One region of the Algoriphagus taiwanensis genome, then DNA from elsewhere that is predicted to be linked to it. Evidence: riboswitches for the same ligand, from Rfam matches in the RefSeq annotation. Region 1 holds a riboswitch; each other region holds the start of a gene.
The links. Region 1 has a riboswitch for S-adenosylmethionine ahead of AAA938_RS19225 (trans-sulfuration enzyme family protein). Riboswitches for the same ligand answer to the same signal wherever they lie in the genome.
Positions count from the first base shown of each region.

Region 2: linked by a shared signal. The riboswitch ahead of AAA938_RS05650 (O-acetylhomoserine aminocarboxypropyltransferase/cysteine synthase family protein) and the one ahead of AAA938_RS19225 (trans-sulfuration enzyme family protein) in region 1 are both predicted to bind S-adenosylmethionine.
Region 3: linked by a shared signal. The riboswitch ahead of AAA938_RS04980 (homocysteine S-methyltransferase family protein) and the one ahead of AAA938_RS19225 (trans-sulfuration enzyme family protein) in region 1 are both predicted to bind S-adenosylmethionine.

Region 1 covers NZ_BTPE01000021.1:38,247-45,723, forward strand. Annotated here, with positions in the region: gene AAA938_RS19205 (DUF7133 domain-containing protein) at 1-962, shown strand, start outside; gene AAA938_RS19210 (sugar phosphate isomerase/epimerase family protein) at 972-2,063, shown strand; gene AAA938_RS19215 (SDR family NAD(P)-dependent oxidoreductase) at 2,135-2,929, shown strand; gene AAA938_RS19220 (GntP family permease) at 2,942-4,273, opposite strand; gene AAA938_RS19225 (trans-sulfuration enzyme family protein) at 4,434-5,600, opposite strand; SAM riboswitch class I at 5,694-5,798, opposite strand; gene pth (aminoacyl-tRNA hydrolase) at 5,860-6,420, opposite strand; gene AAA938_RS19235 (50S ribosomal protein L25/general stress protein Ctc) at 6,573-7,145, opposite strand; gene AAA938_RS19240 (ribose-phosphate pyrophosphokinase) at 7,172-7,477, opposite strand, start outside.
Region 2 covers NZ_BTPE01000003.1:298,065-305,541, reverse strand. Annotated here, with positions in the region: gene AAA938_RS05660 (SulP family inorganic anion transporter) at 1-198, shown strand, start outside; gene AAA938_RS05655 (carbonic anhydrase) at 195-848, shown strand; SAM riboswitch class I at 932-1,042, shown strand; gene AAA938_RS05650 (O-acetylhomoserine aminocarboxypropyltransferase/cysteine synthase family protein) at 1,213-2,517, shown strand; gene AAA938_RS05645 (homoserine O-acetyltransferase family protein) at 2,530-3,588, shown strand; gene AAA938_RS05640 (DUF2147 domain-containing protein) at 3,591-4,031, opposite strand; gene pdeM (ligase-associated DNA damage response endonuclease PdeM) at 4,080-4,778, shown strand; gene AAA938_RS05630 (cell division protein FtsX) at 4,819-5,709, shown strand; gene AAA938_RS05625 (DUF3098 domain-containing protein) at 5,715-5,924, shown strand; gene truB (tRNA pseudouridine(55) synthase TruB) at 5,963-6,646, shown strand; gene AAA938_RS05615 (bifunctional riboflavin kinase/FAD synthetase) at 6,633-7,477, shown strand, end outside.
Region 3 covers NZ_BTPE01000003.1:153,659-161,135, reverse strand. Annotated here, with positions in the region: gene metH (methionine synthase) at 1-889, opposite strand, end outside; gene AAA938_RS04980 (homocysteine S-methyltransferase family protein) at 882-1,937, opposite strand; SAM riboswitch class I at 2,010-2,109, opposite strand; gene AAA938_RS04975 (hypothetical protein) at 2,195-3,511, opposite strand; gene AAA938_RS04970 (PAS domain S-box protein) at 3,572-7,477, opposite strand, start outside.

The DNA.
Region 1 (7,477 bases):
AGATGATTCGTCTTTCTCAAAATGCCTCAGAAGAATTGGCTCTACAGCTTGCCCTTAGTGCCTATGTGATTTCGCAGGAAAGCCGGATGGAGGTAATCCAGTCGGTTTTGGAGGCTTACGGGCATTTGCCGTTGATCCGAGACGCTGCCATGAGTAGTTTGGGAGGCATGGAATGGACTTTTCTGCAATCCCTTTTGAAAGAAGACAAAGACAATCCAGATCGGGATATTTTCATGGAATTGCTGGCTTCGGCAATTCTTGATAAGGGGGATTCCAAAGAGATAGAAATACTTTTTGCTGAAATCAATCAGCCTCAAATCGACAAGAATGTAGAGATTATTCTAAATGGCTTGGCAATCAAAGCCAGTCAGGTAGAGACCCTCGGACAAATCAAGCTTTCCGGAAAACCTGCTCTCTTATCCCGAGAAGACTTGCCTTTGGATGAAATGAGAAAATCTATGCTGAATCGGGTATTTAGCTGGCCGGGATATAAACCTTCCGAAAGCCTAGCTTCCCAAAATACGCTGGATGAAGCAGGGATGAAGCTTTTTGCCGAAGGCCGCCAAAAATACCTGGCAACCTGCTCGGGCTGTCATGGCAACAACGGAAAAGGGGCCTCTCGAATGGGACCTCCTTTGGCCGGTTCCGAATGGGTTTTGGGTGATGAAGTGCGCCTAAGCCTTATCATGCTGCACGGCATAGAAGGTCCTATAGAAGTGGCAGGAAAAAAATACGATGCTCCGGATATCTTGCCGGTGATGCCTTCACATTCTACTATGGATGATAGAAGCATAGCGGCAATTCTTACTTATATTCGGAATGAATGGGGCAATCAAGCCCCCGCAGTGAGCGGTAGGACTGTGGGCAGTACTCGAGTATTGAATCAGGGAAGAGTTTATCCTTGGTCCGCATCCGAGCTCAATGCCCACATGGAAAAGCTTACTTCTGCATCCAAACCTTAGCCCTTCTCCATGAAGAAAACGCCCAGCACATTTCATTCAATTTCTAGCAGAAGAGAATTTTTACAAAAATCCGCAATGGCGGGTGCTTTATTGGCTTGGCCGTTTTCTGCTCTCCCGGAAAGTCTGAAAGGTGTATCCATGGGTGTGGTAGTTCATTCTTATGGGATGAGGTATGGAGGGAAAATCTCCAGCGAACGCTACCCGGGTTTCAAGGATGCCTTGGATTTAATGAAGCATTGCCATTCCCTTGGGGCTGCGGGCATTCAGACTACTGTTGGAGGTTGGGCAGAGGATTTTGTCAAGAAAGTCAGAGAAGAAAGAGAAAAGTTGGGGATGTATCTTGAGGGGAGCATCAGCCTGCCAAAAGATGAATCGGACTTGGTTCGGTTTGAAAAAGATGTAGTCCTAGCCAAGGAAGCCGGTGCACAGGTATTGAGAACGGTGTGCCTAAGCGGGAGGAGGTATGAAAATTTCAAATCAGAGGAAGATTGGGAGGCATTCAAAGAAAGATCGGTCCAATCGATTCAATGGGCGGAACCGATAGTGAAAAAACACCAAGTCAGGCTGGCAATAGAAAATCACAAGGATTGGCAAGCTGAGGAATTGGCCCGGCTGATCCAGAACTTGGGAAGTGAATGGGTAGGAGTCACTCTGGATTTCGGAAACAATGTTTCTCTATTGGAAGAACCCATGGAGGTGATTCGAACTTTGGCCCCTTTTGCCTTTTCCACTCATGTGAAAGATATGGGAGTGAAATCTTATGAAAAGGGTTTTCTTCTCTCAGAAGTCGAGCTGGGCAAAGGAATAGTTGACCTCAAAGAAGCGGTTGACCTTTGCCGAAAATACAATCCTCAAGTCACTTTTAGCCTGGAAATGATCACTCGGGATCCTTTGGAAATCCCCTGCCTGGAAGAAGACTATTGGATCACATTTCCTGAAGAAAAAGCCAAGCAGCTTGCTAAAATTCTCAGAATGGTAAGGGATCAATCCTTTGAAGGATCTTTACCTGAAGTCAGGGGACTTTCTGGGGAAGAGCGACTGGCCCTAGAAGAAAAACATGTGGTTTCCTGCCTGAATTATGCCGGAAAAGAGCTTTTGTGATTTCCTTTTCTTCCCAAAAAACAACCAGTCAATTAAAAACAGAATCTTATTCACTCCATAAATCCACCATCATGGCAACTCTAGATTTCTCACAACTTCCGGGTCTTTCACTTTTTTCTCTTCAAGGCAAAGCAGCTATCCTTACGGGTGGTACTAAAGGCCTGGGATTAGCTATGGCTGCTGGATTGGCTTCTGCTGGAGCCGATGTACTTCTAGTCAGTAGAAATGCCAAGGACGGTCAAGAAGCGGCAGCAGAGATTAGTGAAAAGTACGGGGTAAAAGCCCTGACTTTTGCAGCAGATGTGACTGACCGGAAAGGGATGGAAGCAATGGCAGCCTTTGCCATGGAGTCTTTTGGAAAAATCGATATTCTGGTCAATTCCGCGGGTATAAACATCAGAGGTTCTATAGATGAGCTGAGTCAGTCAGAGTTTGATCAGGTGATGAATGTCAACGTGACGGGAACTTGGCTGGCTTGCAAGGCGGTGATTCCTCAGATGAAGAAACAAGGAAAGGGTTCCATAATCAACCTGGCGAGCACTTTAGGGCTGGTTGGTTTAGCTAATCGAACTCCCTACACGGCGAGTAAGGGTGCGGTGGTTCAGATGACCCGTGGTTTGGGATTGGAGCTGGCTCCTTGGAATATTACCGTGAATGCGATTTGCCCGGGGCCATTCCTTACAGAAATGAATTTGCCGATTGCCGATACAGAGGAAGGAAAGAAATTTGTCGTAGGAGCAACAGCACTTGGTCGATGGGGAAAGCTACAGGAGATTCAGGGAGCAGCGATTTTTCTGGCATCCGATGCTGCTACCTATATGGTTGGGTCGATGGTCACAGTAGACGGAGGCTGGACTGCGAGGTAATTCCAGATTTTTCTACCCAACAATCAAAGTGAGAAGGTAAACCGTGATGATAGCCGTGACACCAGCAATGAAGGTTCCCAAGCTGTGAGATAGGTTTCCCTGTTTGGTAGTCATCCCAGAAAGCTGTGTGACTACCCAAAAACCGCTGTCATTGGCATGAGAAATTCCCAAAGCCCCGGCGCCAATTGCCACGCAGGTGAATACTTTCATGGTTTCACTGTCCAATCCAAGAGGTCCTAAAATCGGAGCGACAATAGATGCTGTGGTAATCATGGCCACGGTAGTGGAGCCTTGGGCCGTTTTCAATCCGAATGCAATCAGGAAAGGAAGGAATATGCCCCAATTGGCATCACTCATCGTCGAGGTGACCAAATCACCTACTCCAGAATTCTGAAGCATTTTCCCGAATACTGCCCCGGCCCCGGTAATTAAAATCACGGGTGCCGAGAGTAAAATTGCTTCTCCCACCCATCCTGAGGCAGAAAGAAGCTTCCGGTCAAATTTTTTTGGAAGGGTAAAGGATAAAACGGCGCCAATAAGCAGGGCAATTACCGGAGTTCCCAAAAATTGAATAGCCTTAATCACTGCGCCTTCTCCCATCGGTTTGGAAGGATAATTGGCGATAGAGGCAAGAATAATCAACGTCAAAGGGATAAGTACAGGCAATAAGGAAGAGAAGAAACTGGGTCGGTCAGACTTGGCTATGGTTTTCTCATTGGCTACAATCACAGGTCTCAGAGGGATTTTTGATACCCACTTCTGGACGAAGAAGAGCAAAGGGATAAGGGTAATCAAGGAAACTAACCCGCCGTAGAATATGACCTGCCCCAAATCAGCTCCCAAAATTCCCGCCGTAGCTATGGGGCCGGGAGTAGGGGGTACCAAAGAGTGGCTGGCCATAGCTCCTAGGGAAACAGCCACAATAGTGGCAGCATAGGAGAGGGTGCTTTTCGCCGAAAGAGATTTGGCAATGGGGTTCATCATAATGATGGTGCTGTCACCAAATACCGGAATAGAAAGAATCCAACTGCTAAGCATCAGGGATAGATTGACGGATTTTTCACCAACCCAGCGAAGTACTTTCTCGGCAATGACCATGGCTCCTCCTGTTTTTTCCAAAAAAGTACCCAAAATCACCCCCAATAAGATCAGCAATCCCACGCTTCCCAGCACACCTCCAAACCCATCTGAAATCGACTTGATGATCAATTCGGGTTCCATCCCCATCATTAATCCATAAATGATTGCTCCTACAAACAGAGCTAAAAATGGATGAATGTCAAACTTGATGATAGCGACTAAAATCAGGGTCAGGGCGACCAGAATAATCAGGAGTGTGAGCATCTTGGGTTCAAAGGTTGGAGTCTGTTTTTTTCCAATGGTGGAAAAAGTGAATCCAAAAAATTAAAGAAAAATCAGGGAAAAGCATCCCCTCCAGTGGAAAAGTTGAAAATAGAAAGCCGGCTGAGCAGATGTCCAGCCGGCTTTTGATCTGTCAAACTCCTTATTTGGATCTTTCCAGAGCGCGCTCTACGTCTAGGATGATGTCGTCAGAATGTTCCAATCCTACCGAAAGTCGGATCAAGCCATCTGAAATTCCCACTTTGGCACGCTCCTCTGCGGAAAGTTTGCTGTGAGTAGTGGAAGCAGGATGGGTGATGATGCTACGGCTGTCTCCCAGGTTGGCAGTGACAGAGATCATTTGGAGCTGATCGATGAATCTTTGGGCCCGACTTACCCCGCCTTTCAGGGAAAGGGTGATTATTCCTCCCCCTGCCTTCATTTGTTTTTTAGCCAGATCATGCTGAGGATGAGAAGGAAGGAATGGATATTTGACAGCTTCCAATTGACTGCTTCCCTCAAAATATTTAGCGATTCTAAGAGCATTTTCACAATGACGGTCCATTCTCACGGCTAAGGTTTCCATGCTTTTGGCTAAGATCCAGGCATTGAATGGGGAAATAGAGGGGCCCGTATGTCGGGTGAAAAACTGCACTTCTTTGATGAGCTCTCTTTTTCCCAAAATCAAACCTCCCAAAACTCTGCCTTGTCCGTCAATGTATTTGGTTGCACTATGGGTAACGATATGTGCTCCCCATTTGGCGGGCTGCTGAAGGTAGGGGGTAGCGAAACAATTGTCCACCACCAAAATCAGCCCGTGAGCTTGAGCAAACTTTCCTGCCCATTCCAGATCGATGATTTCCAAGCCCGGATTGGACGGAGTTTCGATAAAAAGCATTTTAGTATTGGGCTGGACCAGCTTTCCCCAGTTTTGATAATCGGAAATATCTCCGTAGGTGGAGGTGATTCCCCATTTTGGAAATACTCGCGTCAGCAATTGATGGGTGGAACCAAACAGCGAACGGGAAGCCAAAATATGGTCGCCTTGCTGCAATAAAGAAGCGATACTTCCAAACATGGCGGCCATCCCTGAAGCAGTGGCGATTCCATCTTCCGTACCTTCGGCAGCGCATACTTTTTCGATCAAGTCTGCGGAATTCGGATTGGCATAGCGAGAGTAGATATTCCCCTGAATTTCGTCGGCAAACATGGCCCGAGCCTCTTCAGCTGAGTCAAAGGTGAAGCTGGAAGTCAGGAAAATAGGCGAGGAGTGTTCCTTTTCGTTGGTTCGGCTTTGGATTCGAATGGAATCTGTTTCAAAATGGCTCATGGCATTGTGCATTGATAGAGATGAGCTTCAGGGATGAAAAAAGAATTTCCCTGAGCAGAACCTGAACCAGAAAGAGGGGTAGAATATTCCGCCAATTTATAGTTCCCGCTGAGGGTAGGACTTGGCACCTTTCTCCTTGGCTGAAGATGGTTGCCAGAGGGTCAATGAGCCTAGTCTCTCGCCTCTTCTTTATAAATCAGTCACCTGAAGTGATGCAAAGAAAAAGGGAGAAATGGGGATTTCCAAATCTCCCATGCAATCAGTCATTGAATTGGGTCATGGTTTGGGCGATACCTACCGTGCAAAATCTCTGAATCATGGAAATAGCCCGGTCCATCATTTCAGGTAGCTCTTCAAACTCCTTCGGTGTAAATCGTCCCAAAACATACTCAACTTGTCTTCCTTTGGGGAAATCGTCACCGATTCCCATACGAAGGCGAGGATAGTCCTGACCCCCTAGGAGGGCTTCTATATTCTTTAACCCATTGTGTCCTGCTGAGCTTCCTTTTCCTCTCATCCGAAGTTTTCCAAAGGGAATCGCCACATCATCTACCAGTACCAAGATGTTTTCCTTGGTTACATTCAATTCTTTCATCCAGTAATTGACTGCTTTTCCACTTAGATTCATGTAAGTGGTGGGCTTGATCAGGTGTAGTGTTCGACCTTTATGTTTGATCTCGGTTTTGAAGGCAAGTCTGTCACTTTTCCATGTCGCTCCTTCTTTATCTGCCAAGCGGTCAAGGGTAAGGAATCCGATATTGTGTCTGGTCAGCTCGTACTCAGGACCTATGTTACCCAAACCAATGATTAAGTACTTCATGCTCTTTTATATTGTCGCTGTCAGGAACTCCAGGACAGCTTTTTCACAATCAGATTGAATGAATTTTTAAGCCTGGAGTTAGGCTTTAAAGGATCAAAAATAAAAAATCCTGCCCGGTAAAGAGCAGGATTTGAATGAATGCCAAGTCAGAATTACTCTGCCTTTTTGCCTCTGAGTGCTCTCGGAATACCGATAGTCACGATGGAGACATTTGGAGAGGTTAGGATTTCGTATCCTTCAGGAGTCAATTCACCTACTTTGAAAGATTTACCCAAGTCCAAGCTGGAGATATCGGCCTCGATAAAATCAGGAAGGTTTTGAGCCAATCCTTTTACTTTCAATTTTCTGGTTTTGAATTCCAGTTTACCACCTTTTGCAATACCTGGAGAGCTACCGGTGATTTTTACAGGAATCTCAAATTTGATTGGCTTGTCGTTGGTGAAAGCCATGAAGTCAGCATGAAGCAATACTTCACTTACTGGATGGAATTGAGCTTCTTTCAAAACCGCCTTCACGATTGTTCCTTCTATGTTCAATTCTACTAGGTGAACGTCTGGAGTGTAGATCAAGTCCCTGAAAAGGATAGCAGGGGCATGAAAGTGAATTTGCTCAGGAATACCTGGGCCGTAAACCACGCAGGGTACACTGCCGGTATCTCTGATCTCATTCAAAGAGGCACTGTCGAGATTTGCTCTTTTAAACCCTATAATCTCTAGTGTTTTCATATGTATTTGTATTTAAAATTGGTTTCTCAGATAAATAGAGAGCTGATTGAAGTATGTCCTGTGACTGCGTGGATGGCTTTTCCAAACAGTTCGGCTACAGTTAGAACCCGGATTTTAGGAGAAGGTCGCTTTAGTGCAATGGTGTCGGTGATGACCAATTCCTCCAAAACGGAATTTTCGATGTTTTCATGAGCCTTTCCTGAAAGTACTCCATGTGTTACGATGGCTCTTACCGAATTGGCTCCTTTTTCCTTGATGATTTGGGCAGCTTTGCAGAGCGTGCCTGCGGTATCAACCAAATCATCGACAAGAATTACGTCTTTTCCTTCCAC
Region 2 (7,477 bases), on a different contig from region 1:
TTTCTCAACAAGCCTTTTCTCCTAAAAAAACTAGCAGAAATACCCGAAGGAGGAAAAGTCATCCTGAATGCGCATAAGGCTCAATTTATTGACAATGACATCAAGGAAGTGCTGGATGATTTTATTCAATCCTGTCCTTCCAAAAACATAGAAATTACCATCGAGGGCTATCACTATCATCTTTCCAAATCCCTATGAATCCTTACGAAAAACTTCTTCTTCAAAACAAAGCTTGGTCTGAAGAGAAAATCCAAACAGACAAAGATTTTTTCAAGCGTCTTGCCAATCAGCAAAAACCAAAATTCTTATGGATAGGGTGTTCTGATAGTCGAGTTCCTGCAAATGAGATCACGGGTACTGATCCCGGTGAAGTATTTGTCCATAGGAATATCGCCAATATGGTCGTCCATACTGACTTAAACCTCCTGTCTGTGCTCCAGTATGCAGTGGAAGTCCTAAAGGTGGAGCACGTGATCATTTGCGGGCACTATGGGTGTGGTGGTGTTGAGGCCGCTATTTCCCATCATTCTTATGGATTGATCAATAAGTGGTTGAGAAATATCAAAGAAGTTTACAAGCTTTATCAGGAAGAAATAGAGGCTATTTCTGATCACAAAGCACAAGTCAACCGATTGGTCGAACTGAATGTCATTGAGCAGTGTCAGGATCTGATCAAGACCTCTATAATTCAAAAAGCTTGGAAGGAGAGAAAGGCACCCCATGTGTATGGATGGGCTTATGGTTTGGAAGATGGAAAAGTGAAAGAATTGGTCAAAATCACCCCAGATTTGGAAAATGTACATCCGATCTTCCGCTATTCGGATGACCAATTGAATACGATTTTGTGATTTTTCGTTGATTTAGAGATTAATTTTTGGGATTGTCAAAAAGCCCAGCTTAATTTGTTGCATCCTTTCACTTTTTGTGCGGGGATTTATAAAGAAGAGGCGAGAGACAGGCTCTACGACCCTCTGGCAACCTTCCAAAGTGGAAAGGTGCCCATTCCTGCCGGAGAAGAGGGTCTTCTTCGGAACTATAAATTCCTTGCGGCATGAACAAATACTCCTCCCTCTATTACTTTCGGCTAAGCAGCTTTTCCTTTTTGGAAAGATCCGAATCCCTTTTGGCTTTGCCTTCAGTTCCAATTGGCTTTGGTGTTAATTCATCTGCCAATTCTTTTCCTTGTCTTTTAACCCTTTAATCCTATAAACCATGTCTAGTAACTATCGATTTGAAACCCTTCAGCTTCATGCTGGACAAGCACCTGACCCGACTACCAATTCACGGGCAGTTCCCATCTACCAGACCACTTCGTATACCTTCAACAGTGCGGAACATGGAGCCAACCTCTTTGGCCTAAAGGAATTCGGAAATATTTACACCCGAATCATGAATCCCACTACGGATGTCTTTGAAAAAAGAATCGCAGCCTTGGAAGGCGGTGTGGCTGCTGTCGCTACAAGTTCTGGTCAGGCAGCTCAGTTTTTGGCTTTGAACAATATCCTTCAAGCCGGAGAAAACTTCGTCTCCACCTCTTTTCTTTATGGAGGCACATACAACCAATTCAAAGTCGCCTTTAAGCGAATCGGTATAGAAGCCAGATTTGCCAAAGGTGATTCTCCGGAAGCTTTTGAAAAACTGATCGACGCAAAGACTAAAGCCATCTATCTTGAAACCATAGGAAATCCGGAATTCAACATACCTGATTTTGAAGCTATCGCTGCCCTGGCGAAAAAACATGACATCCCACTGATTGTAGACAATACGTTTGGTGCTGGAGGGTATTTATTCCGACCTATCGAGCATGGAGCGAATATCGTGACCTCGTCTGCTACCAAGTGGATCGGAGGACATGGTACTTCTATCGGCGGAATTATCGTCGATGCCGGCAATTTCAATTGGGGAAATGGAAAGTTCCCTCAATTTTCTGAGCCGTCCGAAGGCTATCATGGCTTGAATTTTTGGGAGGTTTTTGGAGAAAACAATCCATTAGGCCTTCCCAATATTGCTTTTGCTATCCGAGCTCGGGTGGAAGGCTTAAGGGATTTTGGACCAGCCATCAGTCCATTCAATTCCTTCATGCTGCTTCAAGGTATAGAAACTTTGTCTTTACGTGTACAAAGAACCGTGGAGAATGCTTTGGCCATTGCTTCCTGGCTGGAATCTCATCCCCAGGTTTCCAAAGTAAATTACCCCGGACTCCCCTCCTCGCCTTACCACACTTTAGCCAAAAAATATCTTAAAAATGGGTTTGGAGGAGTTTTGAGTTTTGAATTAAAAGGAGACAAGGAGTCCACCTCTTCTTTTATCAATAATCTGGAGCTTATCTCCCACTTGGCCAATGTAGGTGACGCCAAAACACTGATCATCCAGCCTTCAGCCACCACCCATCAGCAGCTTAGCGATGAAGAGCAAATAGCTGCCGGTGTGACGCCTACTTTGCTGAGACTCTCCTTGGGCATTGAGCATATTGAGGATATCAAAGCTGACCTTCAGCAGGCTTTTGACAAATTATAATTAAATATTTCGATGGATCTCCTCCTTACTTCTGAGGATTTGACAATGATTGATTACACCTTCCACAGCGATGAGCCTCTTGTCCTCGAATCCGGACAAGTTATTAGATCATTTGATTTAGCTTATACCACTTATGGCAAACTCAATGAGAATAAATCCAATGTAGTATGGGTTGTCCATGCTTTGACAGGCAACTCTCATGCTGCCGAATGGTGGGAAGGGCTCATCGGAGAGGGCAAATTCTTTGATCCCTCTTCGCATTTTATCATCTGTGTCAATCTTCTTGGAAGTAATTACGGATCCACCAATCCGCTAAGTACAAATCTTGAAACGGGAAATGCCTATTACTACGATTTTCCCCAAGTGACTCCTAGAGACCTAGCTGCCAGTTTGGAAAGGCTGAGAAAGTACCTTCAGTTTGACAAAATCCACACCTTGATCGGAGGCTCACTCGGTGGTCAGGTAGCCCTTGAGTGGGCAGTGGCTTTAGGTGAAAAGCTGGAAAATGTGGTGATTCTAGCTTCCACTGCCAAAACCAGCCCATGGGTGATTGGTTTCAATGAGGCTCAAAGAATGGCCATTGAATCTGATCCCACATGGGGATCTTTGATACCCGAGGCTGGCAAAAAAGGACTTGAGGCAGCTAGGGCAATTGCCATGTTGAGTTACAGGCATCCGGATGATTTGAAGAAAAAACAAACGGATGCTGAGGAAAAATTGAATGGTTTTCGAGCGGCTTCCTATCTCCGGTACCAAGGTCAAAAGTTAGCCAATCGGTTTAATGCCCTCTCCTATTGGATTTTAACCAAGGCGATGGACAGTCAGGATTTGGGAAGAGGTCGAGGAGGTGTCGAGGCAGCACTGCAAAGTATAAAAGCAAGGGTATTGGCCGTTGGGGTCAATACCGACTTGCTTTTTTTACCTGAAGAATCTCAGTTTATTGCTCAAAAATCTCAGAGAGGCCAGTATCAAGAAATCAACTCCACTGCGGGGCATGACGCTTTCTTGATTGAATTTGGGCAATTGAGTGAGATTTTGGCTTCATTTTATAAGCAATCGGAGAAGGCCTGATTTTATTCGGCCTTACTCCACTCCACGGTTCTTCCGATGAAAGAAAAGCCCATGTAACCTTTGACTTCCAGAAGCCCTTTGTTGGTTAATTTCAATTCACAGGAATAGGTATTTCCTGATTTGGGGTCATAGATTTTTCCGTTTTTCCAGGCTCCTCCAGAATATTTCAATCCCTCCAAAATGGTCATTCCAAGGATAGGTCGGCTCTGAAGTTTGCTGTCGGAATTATTGGAATCCACCACAGGCTTTCCATCTCGGATGGGTTCCCTTAGCCAAATAATCTTTCCAAAATAGGCATCTCCCTTTTTTTCAATCTGTACTTTTGCATCCTTTTCGGTATTGTACCAGACTCCCAAAATGGCATTTTCTGTTTGGCCGAGAGCATTTCCAACAAGGAAAACAAAGAGTACCAAAAACAAAGAAGTGAATTGTCGCATTTTCATATTCTTTAAGATTTCATATCGAATAATACGGATACCTTTGGAATTGTTATGATGAAAACGGAAAAAATAACTAACACTTCTGGATTTCAGACCATTCAATTTTTAAAAACCGAGTTGCAATTGCTTAAAGAGAAGGCAATTTGGATAAATGACCATCGTGCAATTTTGATTGCCGATTTGCATTTTGGAAAAGCTGCACACTTTCGAAAGTCAGGAATCCCTATTCCCGAACCTATCCATTTCACCGATTTGGAAGTGATCGAATCGCTCATCCAAAAGTGGAATCCCACCGATCTCTTTTTCTTGGGGGATCTGTTTCACAGTGACTGGAATGGTCAGTGGGAAGTATTGATGCAGTTTATGGTAAATTTTCCAAGGGTTCAATTTCATCTAGTCAAAGGCAATCATGATGTGCTTCCCCTAGCCTTCTATTCCAATACGCCTCTTCAGGTTCATCAAGAGACCTTTAAACTTGGAAATTTGATTTTATCTCATGAACCAATGAGTAAGGTGGAAAAAGAAGGGGTAAATATTTGCGGACATATCCATCCGGGTATTTTGCTTCGGGGAAAAGCACGGCAGCATGTGCGGATACCCTGCTTCCACTTTGATGGTAAAACGCTGATAATGCCTGCTTTCGGCAATTTTACCGGTCTGGCACTGGTCAAACCTGAACTTGGACATGCAGTATGGGGTGTAGTTCAGGAAAAAGTAATCCCTATCCTTTCTGGCACAGCGATTGGTTAAATCCCATCGGCTTTTCTATTTTTGACCTGAATTATCCGCAATGACCTCACCAAGCAAACAAAAAAAGACTTTAGGCTACTTCAAGTTTGGAAGTGTACTTTTCAGCACCACACTTTCCCTTTTCATCGTCGGTCTCTTTGGCGTCATTTTGATTCAGGCCAGGACCCTAAGCCGATTGATCAGAGAAAATATCGAGGTGCAGGTTTTTTTGGACAAAAATCTTTCCTCCGAAGAATTGGGACAGATTCGCTCTGACATTTCAGGGAGGCCTTTTGTCCTGGTCAAAGAAGACTCGCTGAGCATGAAGTTTATCTCCGATGAGGAAGCTGCTGAGATTTTTATCGAAAGTACAGGAGAAGATTTTACCAAATTTCTGGAAGACAACCCTCTCAGAGACAGCTATGTAATCGGGATAGCTGAGGAGTTTCAGACATCCGAACAGCTGGAGGTGATTGCCAAGGAATTGGAAAGCATTCCCGGCGTATTTGAAGTGTCTTACATGACGGATTTGGTCGATTACATTAACAAAAACCTGATCAAAGTGAGTATTGTCATGTCGGCATTTATCGCGATTTTGATAATCACCGTTGCTATGTTGATTAATAATACCATCCGCTTGGCTTTGTTTTCTCAAAGATTCCTCATTCGCTCCATGCAATTGGTTGGGGCCACAAGGGGTTTTATCAGAAAGCCCTTTTTGATACGCGCTTGGGTGTTTGGGATGCTTGCAGGCGCTGTTTCTTCGGGAATTCTATTTGCTTTGATCTCCTACGCCAAATCCAATATCGAAGGCTTTGCCCTTCTCCAAAATGAATACCTGCTCTTTTTGCTTTTTGGGGCATTGATTATCATTGGAGGGATTTTATCCCTTTTCAGCACGCTGCGTGCAGTAAATAAATACTTAAACATGTCCTTGGACGAACTCTACTGATCCTTATGAATAACCAACCGTTTCCTTTCGAAAAGAAAAATTATCGGCTAATGCTAATTGGGTTGGCATTGATCGTTTTAGGTTTTGTCATTATCGGTATGGACTCCGAACCCCACGGTAATGGGTTTTTGGGCTTGACTTTAGGGCCTATCGTTACCTTGGCTGGATTCATTTTTGAGTTTTATGCCATTTTTGCCAAGTCGGAGAAAAACTGAGTTCCTCTCCTTTCCTTTGGGAATCCAATTTCAATTTCATGCAACAAGAAGCCTACGGCGAAGTATTTCTCATCAATAAACCTCTGGAGTGGACTTCTTTTGACGTTGTCAAAAAACTCCGAAATGCCCTCCGAATCAAGAAAGTCGGACATGCAGGCACGCTTGACCCTCTTGCCACCGGACTGTTGATTGTCTGCGCGGGAAAAATGACCAAGCAGATCGAAACGTTTATGGGGCAGGAAAAGGAATACACAGGCACCTTTGTCCTGGGGGCCACTACTGAGTCTTTTGATCTGGAGAAGCCTGTTATTTCTGTAGCTGATCCAAGTCATCTTACTTTGGCTCAAGTAGAGGAGGCTGTTTCCAAGCTGACAGGTGATATTTTTCAGGTACCTCCCATGCATTCGGCCATTAAGGTGGATGGAAAGAGGGTCTATGAATCTGCCCGTGCCGGAAAAGAAGTGAAAATGGAAGCCCGTCCTGTTCAGGTGCGTGAATTTGAAATCACCAGATTTGAAGGCAATGAAGTTGATTTTAGAATTTCCTGTTCCAAAGGTACCTACATCCGAAGCCTGGCTAGGGATTTGGGGGAATTGTTAGGGGTTGGTGCCTATCTTAAAGCTCTCTGTAGAACGAGAATTGGCGAATTCAGACTGGAAGAGGCCAAAGACATCATGACTTGGGTAGAAGAAGTAAAAAACCGCTCCCATGAAAATATATGAAGGCTTAGACGAGTTTCAGGCTGTACCCAATGCGGTGGTCACTTCGGGTACGTTTGACGGTGTGCACCTGGGACACCAAAAGATCCTGACACGAATCCGGGAGATAGCCAGGGGTCTTCAGGGAGAGACAGTCTTGATCACCTTTTGGCCACACCCTAGATTGGTTCTTTATCCCAAAGAGCATAACCTTAGGCTGCTCACTACTTTTGAGGAAAAGGCTTCTCTTTTGAGGAAATTTGGAATTGACCACTTGATTACCATACCATTTACGAAAGAATTTTCCCGGCTAAGCTCAGAGGAGTTTATCCGAAAGGTCTTGGTCGATAAAATAGAGACAAAAAAACTGGTAATCGGTTACGATCACCGATTTGGGAAAAACCGGGAAGGAAGCTTCGAATATTTACAAAATCACAGTACTGAGTTCGGGTTTGAATTGGAGGAAATTTCCCGTCAGGATGTCGACGAAATCGGCGTATCCAGTACCAAAATCCGCCGTGCATTGGAAACCGGCGATGTCAAAACCGCCAACAGTTATTTAGGCAGACCGTACGAAATAAACGGAATCGTGGTCAAAGGCCAGCAAATAGGTCGATCCATCGGTTTTCCTACTGCCAATATTCATGTGCCCAACGATTACAAACTTATCCCCTGCGACGGCGTTTATGCAGTGGAAGCTTTGGTTGATGGAGGTCTTTTCAAAGCCATGCTCAATATCGGCAATCGCCCGACTGTGGATGGATCAAAAAAGACCGTAGAAGCTCACCTTTTCGATTACCAAGGCGATCTTTACAATCGACAGATCACCATTTTCTTTCAGGAGTTTTTGAGAGA
Region 3 (7,477 bases), on a different contig from region 1:
GCTCAGTTGCATCTGACCTTCGGTCAAAAAGTACATCCTCTACCCTTTCAAGGAGATCCTTGGGAATGTCGTCATATACTTCCAGCATGGTCGGGTTGACAATTCCCATATCCATCCCATGATGAATGGCATGGTAGAGAAAAGCAGCGTGCATGGCTTCTCTCACTCGGTCATTTCCACGAAATGAGAAGGACACGTTGGAAACGCCCCCACTCACTTTGGCGCCGGGAAGGTTTTCTTTGATCCATTGGGTCGCCAAAAAGAAATCCAGGGCATTGCGTCGATGCTCTTCCATCCCTGTAGCAACCGGAAAGATATTCGGATCAAAAATGATGTCCTGAGGATTAAAGTGTACTTGATCTACCAGAATTCGATAGCTTCGTTCGCAGATTTGAATTCTTCTTTCGTAAGTATCTGCCTGACCTTTCTCGTCAAAAGCCATAACCACCACCGCCGCCCCAAACTTCTTGATGGTTTTGGCTTGCTGAATATATTCCTCTTCTCCATTTTTCAGAGAAATCGAATTGACGATTCCTTTGCCCTGCACACACTTCAAGCCTGCTAGAATAATGCTCCACTTGGAGCTGTCAATCATAATGGGAATGCGGCTGATTTCCGGTTCGGAAGCAATCAGATTCAGAAATCGGGTCATGGCATACTCTCCATCTAGCATTCCCTCATCCATGCACACGTCCAAGACCTGGGCACCACCTCTTACCTGATCGAGAGCTATGTCCAGGCCTTCATCGTATTTCCCATTCAGGATGAGTCGGGCAAACTTTTTGGAACCGGTGACATTGGTCCGCTCTCCGATATTGACAAAGTTGATATTCGGGGTAAAAACCAAAGGCTCCAAACCCGACAATTTCATGTAGTTCTGCTTAGGCATTGCTTTCCTCCTCCTCAAGTTCTTCTTCAATTTTTCTTGGCTGAAATTCCGAAGCCATTTTGGCCAGTGCTCGGATATGATCCGGAGTAGTACCACAGCAGCCTCCCAAAATATTCAGCATTCCCTCCTTCAAAAACTCTCTGACTTGATCCGCCATTTCATTGGCGCCCTGATCATAGGCTCCAAACTCATTAGGTAGTCCTGCATTGGGATAGGCTGAAACGTAGAAAGGGGCTTTTTGGGAAAGCACTTTCAAATAAGGTCTCAATTCCTTTGCTCCCAAGGCACAATTCAAACCTACAGAAAGCAAGGGAACGTGGGAAACAGAAATCAAAAATGCCTCTGTAGTCTGACCGGAGAGCGTCCGACCAGAAGCATCGGTAATGGTTCCGGAAATCATAATCGGAATGCCTCCTTCTCGGGGATCCAAAGGAATATTTCTTTCCTCGTATACCTCTTGCACCGCATAGAGAGCAGCCTTGGCATTGAGTGTATCAAAAATAGTCTCGATCAAGATGATATCCGCCCCACCATCAAGAAGACCTCTCACTTGCTCTGCATAGGCTTCAGCCAATTGGTCAAAGGTAATCGCCCGATAGCCAGGATCATTGACATCCGGTGAAATAGAGGCAGTTCTGTTGGTAGGTCCCATTGCACCGGCTACAAATCGGGGCTTGGAAGGGTCTTTGGCTGTAAATTCATCTGCTACTTCTCTTGCGATTTTGGCTGATTCATAATTGATCGTATAGGCCAAATGAGGAAGTGCATAATCTTCCTGCGCAATGGTAGTTCCGGAGAAAGTATTGGTTTCGATGACATCTGCCCCAGCTTCTAAATATTCAGCATGTATAGCTTTAATAATATCCGGTCTGCTCAGAGAAAGGAGATCATTATTCCCTTTCAATGGCTTAGGATGATTTGACAGTTCAGGAGTTCTAAAGTCATTTTCATCCAGCTTGTAGCGCTGAATCATCGTGCCCATAGCACCGTCCAGAATTAGGATTCGCTTTTCTATTGCTTGTAAAAGGGCTTCGGTTCGGTTTTGCATGGTGATATTTTCTTCAAATCAAAAAGCTAATCGAGCAAAACACGGAGAAAAGTACGGAGAGGTATTCTTTTCCGCTCATCTTCTTCCGGCATATCCGGAATGGGAGTTAGCACCTTGTTATCAGGTTGCTAAGACGTCGTAGGGCCCTTCCCTCGGTCTTTCTCGATAAGCTGGACAAAAATAACAGCAAAAAATGAAATACAATCAACTGAAGGAAGTAAAACTTAGATAAAAGTAGATCCTCGTTTACTTTTTAATCAAGGCCTTACCCCAATTCCAAAAAGCAAATAGCTGCCAGACATATATTTATTCATAGAAATCTCACCTAACTGGTAGCCTGGAAAAGCCAATTCATATCCTGCCGACGCAGTAAATACCAGATCAAAAAGTTTACGCTTGGTCATTGGAAGGCCGTATTCAAAAAACGCCTCGGGTTTGACCATTACTCCCGAACTCCTCAAGTATCCATCAAAATACCGCTGTTCGAAAAGCTCAGGAAAGTCCGGCTTATTCACTTCACTAAGCGTATACCGTAGATTCCCATAGCCTAAACCTCCCAAAAATCCGAATGCAAAATTGCCGTACTGGATAAGCTTCAAGCCTCCGTTTGCATAGACGCGCAAACTGTTCAAGATGTGATCTTGGAAATTGCTTGCTTGTCCACTCATCGCCAGATTAAAGACATCAACTCCATAAAGAAGACCCTCTGTTTCTCCCAAAATCCGCAAGCCCCAATTAGAAGGCTTTCCTTCTAAAGGCTGATAGTCAAACGATTCAAGATAGGTATTCAATTCATCAGGACGGGTAAAATGAATTCCCCTCACCAGAGAAATACCAATAGAGGCATCCTTGTAAAAGAAATTTCGATCAGGAAGGGAAATCCCCGCTCCAACACGGATAAAAGCACCGGATTGAGCATTGTCGAATGCAATGCCATTCATATTCCAGGAATTTTCAAATGGACTAAAAGAATATCCTCCTCTAGCCATGACTTGCAGGGCTTCTTTTCTTCCGGGAATAGGAAAATCATAACTTAATTGAAAACCTATCTCTGTCAAGAAATTTCCAAACTGAGAAGTGCCTTCATGAATGTTGTTTTTCCTCAAAATAAAGCCTTGCTGAGGTTCTTGGAGGAAAAGCTCAAGGTTTCGGTCCAATTCTGCGGGGAGCATTTGAAAATTCATGAATCCGAATCCTAAACCCAAATAATGAATCAATTGAAATCTACCCTCCTCGGTCATTGAATACCCCACATTGAAAAGTGCCCTCGTCGTCCGATATCGGATTTCCATATCATCAAGCTGACTTGCTTTTCCGGTGTGTTGGCCTAGATCAAACCCCAGGACGAAATCATTGATTCGAGCCTGATAGCCAAGTCCCAAGCTGGAATATCTGTTTCTCAGAGAAGACAGCCCCCTGTCTTTTAGCATTTGATTGAATTGGGTAAGATTTGCGCCGGAAAACCCCGTGTATGCATAAAATGTAGGCCGCTTATTGATCAATTGCTGGGAAAATAAGGTCCCAGAAAAACCAATCAACAGAAAAGTAAGAAAAAACCTAAGGTAGGTAGACATGAAACAGGAAGGTCAAGATTTAAATCAGCCTGCTGAAAGGCAAAATTAATGCTAAACCCATCATTCAATACTTTCTTTTGTATTCAGATACTTGAAAATTTTATCATAAAGCCCCTCCGGGGAAAATGGCTTGGGGATAAAATCATTAAAACCCGCAGCAGCCAGTTCATCTTTAATTTCGTTGATGGAGGCTGCAGTCAAAGCCAAAATCGGAACCTTTGACTTCCTTTCGTCATTCAGTCCCCTGATGGTATTTGCTACTTCAAAGCCATCCAATTCGGGCATCTGCAGATCCAGCAATACCAGATCAAAATCTCCCTTTTCATAGGCTTCCAGAGCTTCTTTTCCATCCGACGCAATGACCCAGCTTCCTGTATTCCACTTGGTAAGGAATTTTCTAATTAAAATCTGATTCACTGAGTTGTCCTCTGCCACCAAAATTGATGCATTATGGAGAGATCGTTGATTTTGAATCAGCGTCTTTTCCATTGACTTGGCTTTCTCATCGTCAAACTCAAACGGAAGAGTGAATTCGAAAATACTTCCCCCTCCGGATCTGGCATGAACCTCAATTTCCCCTCCGAAAAGTTCCACCAAGCGTTTCACAATAGCCAATCCCAATCCAGTACCTCCATATTTGCGGCTGGTACTTGAAGATGCCTGAGTGAAAGCTTCAAAGATCGTTTTTACTTTTTCCTTGGGTATGCCTATTCCAGTGTCTTCAAAGGAAAACTTGATTTCAGTCAAATTTCCCTGAACAAATTCTCTGGAAATCTGAATTCTCACAAAGCCTTTTTCAGTAAACTTGATGGCATTGGATACCAGATTGTTCATTACCTGTCCCAGCCTCAAGGCATCGCCATAGATCACTTGAGGAATAGACTCATCCACTTCACAATAAATCTTCAGGCCCTTATCATTAGCCAAAAAGCTGTGCGAGTGGACTATTCGGTGCACCATGTTGCGGATTTCAAAAGGTGCCTTTTCCAATTCTACTTTTCCGGAATCTATCTTGTTGTAATCAAGAATGTCATTGATCAAGGCCATCAGGTTCTCAGCCGAGAACTGAAGCGTTTTCAAATTCTCCAATTGATCCGGCCTTGGGTCTTCTTCCATGAGAAAATGGGCGAGACCAATGACTGCATTCATCGGGGTCCGGATTTCATGACTCATCACAGAGAGGAATTGGGATTTGGCCTGAGAAGCGAGTTCAGCCTTTTCCTTAGCAATCAAAAGCTCCTTCTGAGCCTCTTTCAGCTTGGAAATATCCCTTGCCACTCCAGTATAGTACCGATGGATGCCCTGCTTGTCTTCGATCAGTTTTCCATTGGAATTGAATACCCTGTACTCTCCGTTTTTGTGCCGGAGTCTGAATTCCAAAAACTGGTTTTTGGCAAGAAAATCCTGAGTCTCGCTGATCATCTTTTGGAACACATCCAAGTCATCCAGGTGGATGAACTCGAAGATGCTCCTTCCGATCACTTCCTCAGAATCATAGCCCAAAAACTGCTTAACATTTGGTGACACATAATGCAGAAGGTAAGCTTCAGATAGTGAAAAAATGATTTCGGTAGACTCTTCCACCAGTCTTCTGTACTTTTCTTCAGACTGCTTGAGATTGACTTTGGCCTGATATTCTGAGTGAATATCCCTTACGATACTGAGCGCAAACTCTACCTGCCCATTCTCCACAATAGGTCTGATAATCCGCTGATAATATCGGTCTTTGAGGAAAAATTCGGACTCGACGATTTCCTGATTTTCGTATACGCGATTTAAGATTTCATTGACTTGCTCATACTCAGTGAGCTGGAAATCCTTAAGATATTTCCCTTCAAAATCTTCTTTCTTCAGCCCCCACTTTTCAAAATTGGTTCCTTCGGCCAGGATATATCTCCTATTCTTGTCCAAGAGGAAAATATTGGTATCGGGAATATTGGAGGCGAGCATACGGTACTGACGGTCTCGCTGCTCCTGAACCATCTCAAAGTTCTTTCTGTCTGAAATATCCTGAAACAATCCCTCATGGAGATAGACTTTTCCCAACTCATCGTAAACTTCCGAGGTACGGTCTTCAACCCACACTAAACTTCCATCCGGTTTTACGATTCGGTATTCTCCAGAAAAGGCCAGACCCTGCATATCTCCTTTGACCACATTTGCCTTGGCTAGCAGAGTTTCCAAATCCTCTGGGTATATCAAATCCAGGAAGGAGACTCCCTGCTCAATCAACTCCTCAGCATTGTATCCAAACCGACTGATATTCTGAGAGATATATTTGATTTTGTAATTCTTTGAGGGATTTACCCGAAACAAAACCGCCGGACTGTTTTCCACAATCAACCGGGCTCGTTGTGCAATTTGTTCGGATTTATATTTCTCTTCGAGATTTCTGAAAATCAGAGAATAGCCTATTTTCTCCTCACTTTCTGCATGAATAGCCCTAGCAGAGACTTCAAAAGGTGATCGGGAAGTATGGACAGTAGCCAAATGCCGCTCTGTTTTCCAGACCTCTCCCACATTCAGATTCTTAATGAAGTCAATGAGCCTTTCGCCGCTATCCCATCCAAAATCAATCAGGTCTTCGATTCTGCCCTTAAATGATCTGGATGTCTCAGGGCAGCATAATTGGATTGCAGCCTCGTTGAGATAAATTACCTCCAAATCCTCATTGACCACCATAATGGGGTCGACCACTTGGGCCAAAATTTGAGACTGAAGTCTCAGGTTATTATCGGAGATTCTCTTTTGGGTGATATCACTGCAAAAACCATACACCTCAAGTCCTTGGGACAAATACTCTTTTTTGCCGACGATTTCATAATGAAAATACCGAACCGAGCTTCCTGCTTTGGTGATGGTAAATTCCCCTGAGCACTGCGTAAGCTGAGCAGAGGCTTTTTTTAGATCTTGGATAAATCGCTCTCTGAAGGGTTTGTCTATTTTATACAGCAAAAAAGCTGCATCGACATATTGGGATTTATCCCCAATTTCCAATAGCTGAGAAAAACCGGCGGAGAAAAAAAACTTGTCCCTAAATGCACTGTATCTCCATGAGCCCGATTTGGACAAAACTTCCGTGGAAGCAAGCAGGTTTTCGTTTCTTTCCAGCTTTCTGAGTATCAGATTCCCCAGATAGGCACCGGCTATGATGTCACCAAGCTGTCTTAGGACCTGTATTTCTTTTTCCAGAATTGGAAATGAGGGATTCTCTATTTCAAACTGAACCAATCCCAACAACTTCTCCTCAGAGAGAAGAGGTATGAAAATGATTTCTACCTGATCTTTGACTCCCCGCTTGGATGAAGTGGAGGGAAGAGCAGATAGTTTGACCTTTCCGTTTTCAAGGTCAGCTTTGACCGAATTGAGCAAAGAAAAGTACCTCGGGCCTGCTGTTATGGACTTATTCTCTGTAGATGAAGTCCAAGAACTGATAATTTCCAGCTCCTTGGTTTCCTTGTTGATAATGACTACCTCCGCCTGTTGGGCGTTAAAAAACTGCCCAAACTTTTCTAAAGACAAATCAAGCTGCTCTTCCAGATCCGTCAGATTGGCGCTGATCATTTGGGACGAAATCTGATTGATGAGGTTTTCAATATCAAACCTTCGGGTCAGCGAACGCTCAGTTTCGATAAACTCGGTGATATCTCTGGAACTGAACATAATCCCTTGAATGTCGGGATGGTCCAATAAATTCTTTGCAAAACTTTCCAGATAAACCCGTTTTCCACTGGGCAGCCGAACCCAGAAATCAATTGGCACCTCTTTGTCTTTGGATTTAAGCACTTCCTCAAAACTACCCTTGACCATTTCGATGGAGCCCTTTTCGATCCAGTCCAGATAACTATTTCCCAGAATGCTTTCGGGAGGAAAGCCCAACTTCTCAGAAACCGAATCACTGATGAATTTGTACTTTCCCTTCTCATCCAAGATAGCTATGAGGTCATAGCTATTATTGAGAATACT